Regions from separate parts of the Acetomicrobium thermoterrenum DSM 13490 genome, predicted to be linked through region 2. Evidence: predicted binding sites of a transcription regulator. Region 2 holds the regulator's gene; the other holds the start of a gene.
What was found. The regulator HrcA, encoded in region 2, represses chaperone genes, less so after heat shock. The targets are predictions, from matches to a motif close to TTAGCACTCNNTNNNANNGAGTGCTAA.

Region 1 (3,422 bases), on a different contig from region 2:
GATGCCCTCCTCTATCATATCTACATATTCGCCCGTGGCAGCGTTGAGACCCTGTCCTTTCGGCAAGCTGCGCACCTTCTCCACGATTACGTCACCCTGGTAGCCAGCATTCTCGGCTATTAAGTGTAGAGGTTCCGAGAGGGCACGCAGTACTACTTGTGCGCCGATTTTCTCGTCACCCTCAAGATTTTCGATGAAGGATTCCAACGCCGGGATGCAGTTGATGAGAGCAACGCCGCCTCCGGCAACTATTCCTTCTTCTACGGCAGCCCTCGTCGCGCTTAAGGCATCCTCGATGCGATGTTTCAGTTCTTTCTGCTCTGTCTCGGTAGCAGCGCCAACCTGTATGACAGCCACTCCACCGACCAACTTGGCGAGCCTCTCCTGAAGCTTTTCCTTGTCGTACTCTGAAGTTGCCTCTTCCAGCTCGGCTTTTATCTGTGCAGCGCGTTTCCTTATGGCCTCGCTGTCTCCGGCACCTTCTACTATGGTCGTCTCCTCTTTGGTTACGCGGACTTTCTTAGCGCGACCAAGCATGGAAAGATCTGCGTTTTCAAGCTTGATTCCCAGCTCTTCGCTTATTACCTGCCCGCCGGTAACTATAGCGATGTCCTGCAACATAGCCTTTCTTCTCTCGCCAAAGCCCGGGGCTTTCACAGCACAAACCTGCAAAATACCGCGTAGCTTGTTGACCACGAGCGTAGCCAGAGCTTCGCCTTCTACGTCTTCTGATATGATCAAAAGAGGCTTCCCTGTCTGTACAACCTTTTCCAATACAGGCAGAAGGTCTTTCACATTGCTGATCTTTCCGTCGTTGATCAATATATAGGCATCCTCAAGGGTAGCCTCCATACGCTCGGGATCGGTGATCATGTAGGGGCTAATGTATCCCTTGTCGAACTGGAGACCTTCCACCATTTCCAAGGTGGTTCCGACGGACTGGCTATCCTCTACGGTTATTACGCCATCCTCTCCAACCTTGGACATGGCTTCGGCTATCAATTCGCCAATGCCTCTGTCATTAGCGGAAATAGAAGCCACTTGGGCAATCTTGGCCCTGTCCTTTACGGGGATAGACATCTTCTTAAGCTCGTCTACGATTACATCGACCGCTTTCTCGATGCCCCTTCGCATCAACATGCCATTTGAACCTGCCGCTACATTTTTCATGCCATTGCGTATCATGGTCCTCGCAAGCACCGTAGCAGTGGTGGTTCCGTCGCCAGCCACATCGTTGGTCTTGGAAGCCACTTCCTTGAGAAGCTGTGCTCCCATATTCTCAAAGGGCTCTTCCAGTTCGATCTCCTTAGCTATAGTAACGCCGTCGTTAGTTATCGTGGGCGATCCAAACTTCTTTTCCAAGACCACGTTTCTGCCCTTAGGTCCCAGGGTAATACCTACAGTATCCGCAACTTTATTTATTCCACGCTCCAAAGCTCTGCGTGCTTCTTCATCAAACTTCAATACCTTGGGCATATTAGTTCCCTCCTTTACGACTTTAAGTTAATATTTCACCGTTGGACAACTACTTGTTTACTACAGCCAAAATATCGCGCTCGCTCAATATAAGGTACTCTTCGCCCTCTATTTTGACCTCGGTCCCAGCATACTTGCTGAAGATTACCCTTTCGCCAACCTTCACCTCAAGGGGTAACTTTTGACCGTTTTCAAGCACTCTGCCGCTTCCCACGGCGACTACTTCTCCTTCTTGAGGCTTCTCCTTAGCGGTATCGGGTAACACGATTCCACCTTTGGTCTTTTCTTCCTGACTTAGAACCTTGATTACTACACGATCTCCAAGTGGCTTGAGCTGCATTTTCATCCCTCCCTGCTGATATGAACTGTATCACGGTCCTCCTTGTTAGCACTCAATCATGCTTAGTGCTAACAAGCGATACTAATGTTAAGGTCCTTATGGTAAATAATACAAGTATGAATATTGGCGTTTATTCACTTTTATTGACGGCTATAAACAAATTACTGTTTTATTCTCGTTTTTTTGGGCTTTTTCTAGACCAATGATTTGGAGGGATCCGGCATGAAGGACAAGGATGCTCTCTCACCCCTTTTGTATGCGTTATAACCGGCAGCGGCAATCATAGCCCCATTGTCCGTGCAGAGTTCTATGGGCGGAAAGTAGGTCTTCCAGGGCACGCCTTTCATCTTCCTCCTCAGCTCGAGGTTTGCGGCAACGCCTCCGGATACGGCTACTTTGCGAATGCCCGTCTTCCTCACAGCCAGCTCCACCTTGCACACTAAAGCTTCAGTAGCAGCGTGCTGAAAGGAGGCACAAAGATCCTCCAGTCTTAAATAGGGATTTCTTTTCGACGCCCATATCACTGCGGTCTTCAGGCCACTAAAACTGAACTCTATATCAGGACTATCCGCCATGGGCACCGGAAGGGCCACAGCCGCAGGGTCTCCGCCCCTTGCCGCCTTTTCTATGGCCGGTCCCCCAGGATAGCCAAGGCCCAAGAGGCGAGCGATTTTATCGAAGGCTTCTCCAATTGCATCGTCTCTCGTGGCCCCAAGCAATACATAATCCCCGAAGGACCTCACCAAAATCAACTCGGTATGTCCGCCGGAAACTATGAGCGTTATAAAGGGAGGAAACAAATCGTCATGGGCCAAATAATTTGCGAAAATATGTCCTTCGAGATGGTTAACCGTTATTAAGGGGACCTCCCAGACTTGAGCCAGAGCCTTTGCTGCGGTAGTTCCGATCAGCAAAGATCCCATCAAACCGGGCCCGTCAGTAACCGCTATTAAATGAATCTCCCTCGACGGGTTTTTTATCTCACATTCCGTCAGAAGCCGCGAAAGCAGGGGCAAGAAGTTCTCGAGATGCTTGCGCGATGCGAGTTCGGGGACAACTCCTCCGAAAGCCTCGTGATCTTCGAGCTGGCTTGCCACAAGAAAACGGCGCAAATGCCTTGCGCCCTCCAGAAGTGCTACGGATGTATCATCGCAGCTGGTCTCGATACCTAAAGTCAGCATTATCGATCACCTGCCGCAACCGTTACAGGAAGAACAACTCCCCCCGGAGCAAGCAGCGGATCTTTTTTTTGGCGATTCTCCTTCTAGGTGAATTAACACCTTTCCGCGACAATAGGGACATCTCTGGGCAAAACTGGCGCTTTCAAACTCCTTGTTACAACTGGCACATCGATATTTATGCATTAAAAATCCCCTTCCCTGATTATTTCGTTCTCTTTATCTTTTTGACATCAATCTCTATATGGTCTTCGTCGTAGGATATATTATATAACCCATCGGGTGACCGAGGAACGGTAAAGGCCATACTGTCTACGGTACCTGTAGGCAAAGCCCCTGAGGCAAAACGATTGAACCCAGTCAATATATCTTCTTTCGTCAAACAAACGCCGTTGACTGTTATCTTAAAAGGGTCGAAATCCCAGGGC
Region 2 (3,422 bases):
GTAACGACTTGTTTGTTTTCCAGCACATCATGAACTCTAAGAATCTCTACGCCATTTAAAGCACAATATGCTGAAATAGCCAAAGTGCCATAGAGCGCCTCCTCAGGTCCCTTGCATCCCAATACTTTACTAATGGTTCCCTTTCTCGAATGCCCTATTAAAATTGGTCTTCCCAGAGACCTGAACTCCCTGATGTTTTTCAATATGCACAGATTATCCTCGTTTCTTTTACCGAACCCCAACCCGGGATCCAGGACGATCTGTTCTCTTTTTATCCCAGATTTTGCGGCCAATGCCATCTTATCCTCAAGAAATTCCTTTATTTCTCCTATTACGTCGTCATATCTCGGGTCTTTTTGCATGTCCTTCGGCGTGCCCTTTATGTGCATTATTATTACGGGAACCCCAAGACGGGCAATTGTATCCGCCATGTTGGAATCAAAGGATAGTCCCGATATGTCGTTTATTATATCAGCTCCTGCCTCGACGGCGGCCTCGGCTACTGCAGCTTTATAGGTGTCGACGGATATTACTGCCTCGGGAAAGTTTTTTCTGAGGCATTCTACGCCGGGGATCAATCTTCTCATTTCCTCTTCGAGGGATAGAGGTTCGGCTCCAGGGCGGGTCGATTCTGCTCCGATGTCTAAAATATCTGCTCCGTCTTCTATCATTTTCTCCGCCCTTTGAAGTAGGGTCTCTTTATCGTCTCCTATCCTGCTTTGGGGGTAAAAAGAATCGAAAGTCAAATTTAAGATGCCCATAATCATGGGTCTTTCCCCCAGGTTCAACTTGCGGTTTCCCGGTAGCATTAAAGTTTCCACGATTTTGACCTCCCTGCTGTGTATTTTTTATAAAAGGTTTACACCCATTCGCTCGTGAAGTTTTCTAAATGTTTCGTTTGATTGAGCAGGGTTAAGCAATAGCCTCTAGCTTCGTCGTGTACGATTATACTGTATGAAGCTGTATCGACGTGTATCCGCCAAAAATAGGGATCGGATATTTGAATACACGCTGCTATCAAAGGTTTAAGTACGGCACGATGGCTGACGATTAATAAAGTCTTTTCTCTGTGCTTTTGTACCAAAAATTCCAAAGTGGAGAAAGCTCTCTTTTGTACGTCTGAAATGCTCTCGGCGTTTGGAAGTTTGAGGCGTTCCGGAGATTTTATCCACAGGCTCCATTCTTCTGGGTATTCCTGCATTATCTCCTTCTTTTTTCTCCCTTCCCAAGGGCCAAGAGATATATTGGTAAAGCCCTGCAGTGCCGTTACGGGTATATTACCCATTCTTTGGGAAATTATTTGAGCGGTTTCCAGGGCTCTTTTCAGGGGGCTTGTGAATATGAAGTCCACCCTTTCCAAATTTGCGATCTCCTCTGCCAAAGATTGAGCTTGTCTGACTCCATTTTTGTTTAAAGGAAAGTCGCTTCGCCCTCTGAATAAACCCTCTACATTTCCTTCACATTCTCCGTGTCGGACGAGTATAATTTTGGTTGTTTCAGCCGGATTTGCCATTCTATCATCCTCCAGGGTACGGGTCTTCGTTTAGATAATTTTACACCTAAATTCAGCCAAAACGCAGGATAGGGATGTCGTAAAACTTGCGCAATTCATCGGGGTTGCCCAAAGAGAGCTTTATTTGACCTGTCTTGACAATTGGCATATAAAGTTGCTAATCTATCTTGCGGACAATTAGCACTTAAAGGGTGTAAGTGCTAATTCGGTTCCCGGCTCCGGGGGGTGATAAGATGTTGACGGAGCGACAGTTGGAAATATTGTATTCTGTAGTTCACGAATATATACGGACAGGAGAGTCCGTAGGCTCGAGGACTATATCTAAAAAATACCTTACCAATAGAAGCGCTGCGACAATCCGCAACGAAATGGCAGATTTGGAGGAAGCGGGTTTTTTACACCAGCCTTATACATCGGCGGGACGTGTGCCGACGTCTAAGGCCTATAGGGTATATGTGGACATGATACTTCAAAGAGATTCGCTCCAGGTTCCCGCAACTGCCCGAGAGAAACTCAGTTCTTTAAAGGAAGAGAAAAGAAGCATAGAGAACATGCTATCCTATCTGACTCAACTATTGGGCAGCATTACCCATTATATATCGCTTGCAGGCATAACCGTGCTAAACGATGCAACTTTAAGCAGATTGGATCTGGTCAAAGTCGACAGTCATTACGTGCTCCTCGTTATAATACTAGAAGGCGGGCTCGTGCATCACGACATAATCAGGACGGAGCGCGATGTCTCACAGGAAGAACTAAATGACTTGACTTCCTATCTCAATGGGGTTATAGCTGGGCGTACCTGGCTTGAAGCGCGGGATCTCATTAGAGAAAGGGTTTTCAGGGAGCTGGTTCATTATGCTGAGATATGTATGCAGACCCTGGATGAGGTAGATTATGTGTTAAAAAAGTCCCGTTACAGGTTTTTTACGGGAGGAACCAGCAATATACTGTTGTTGCCCGACTTCAGGGATACGGAGAAGCTGCGCTCCCTGCTAGTCCTCCTTGAAAATGAGGAGGAATTTGCGAAGATCGTCGATGCCTGCGCTACCGATGAACCTATTTCCGTTATAATCGGGGACGAAAATCCCGTCAATGCTATGAAAGATTGCTCTCTGGTCCTGGCCAGTGCCGAAAGCGGAGTTAAAAGGACGATTATAGGAGTTATAGGGCCGGTCAGGATGGACTACGAGGGGACGATTGGAGTGCTGGAGCTTCTCTGTGAACAGCTTTTAAACTAAGATTGCAAGAAGGGGGAATTGCGAGTTGTGCTGTGAAAATTCGAAGACAAAGCCCTGCGAAGAGGTTTCGCAGGAAGAGCTTTGCTGTAAAGATCAACACGATGAAATCGAAGATATCATCGATATGGCCTACGAAGGCGACTTTAATGTAGAAGAGCTTATGAAGGAAAAGGCTGCCCTGGAAGGTGAGCTGGCCGATTTAAAGAGACAATACGAGGCCCTGTACAGCGAAGCGGCTAGAATAAAAGCCGACTTTCACAATTATAAAAGAAGGACGGAGTCCAATGTCGAAAGGCTAAGGAATTCGGCTCTAACCGAGATTATGCTTGAGCTATTGCCCGTAGTCGATAATTTCGAACGGGCATTAAACTCTGAGGAGGACAAGGATACGCCCCTTTATAAAGGCGTTTCCTTGATCTATCGACAGCTTTTGAGCGTTATTGAAAAATTTGATATGGCTCCAATTAAAAGCATCGGGGAGGCCTTTGATCCATCTTTGCACGAAGCCGTCGCCGTAGAGGAGATATCTGATACAGAACTGGACGGAAAGATCGTCAAAGAGATTCAGCGAGGATATGTCTTAAAGGGAGAAGTCATCAGACCGGCAAAGGTTATAGTTGGCAAATTGACCGATGAAACAGAAGAAGAGGTGGGTAAAGATGAGTAAA

Region 1: groES (co-chaperone GroES) is a predicted target of HrcA. The motif match lies at 1,862-1,888, and genes of this name have one in related genera.

What each region holds. Positions count from the first base shown of each region.
Region 1 covers NZ_FNPD01000001.1:32,611-36,032, reverse strand. The annotation lists gene groL (chaperonin GroEL) at 1-1,476, opposite strand, end outside; gene groES (co-chaperone GroES) at 1,526-1,816, opposite strand; gene tsaD (tRNA (adenosine(37)-N6)-threonylcarbamoyltransferase complex transferase subunit TsaD) at 2,011-2,997, opposite strand; gene BLU12_RS00165 (hypothetical protein) at 3,200-3,422, opposite strand, start outside.
Region 2 covers NZ_FNPD01000010.1:32,979-36,400, forward strand. The annotation lists gene folP (dihydropteroate synthase) at 1-821, opposite strand, end outside; gene BLU12_RS08290 (histidine phosphatase family protein) at 860-1,513, opposite strand; gene hrcA (heat-inducible transcriptional repressor HrcA) at 1,747-2,754, shown strand; gene BLU12_RS08300 (nucleotide exchange factor GrpE) at 2,780-3,421, shown strand; gene dnaK (molecular chaperone DnaK) at 3,414-3,422, shown strand, end outside.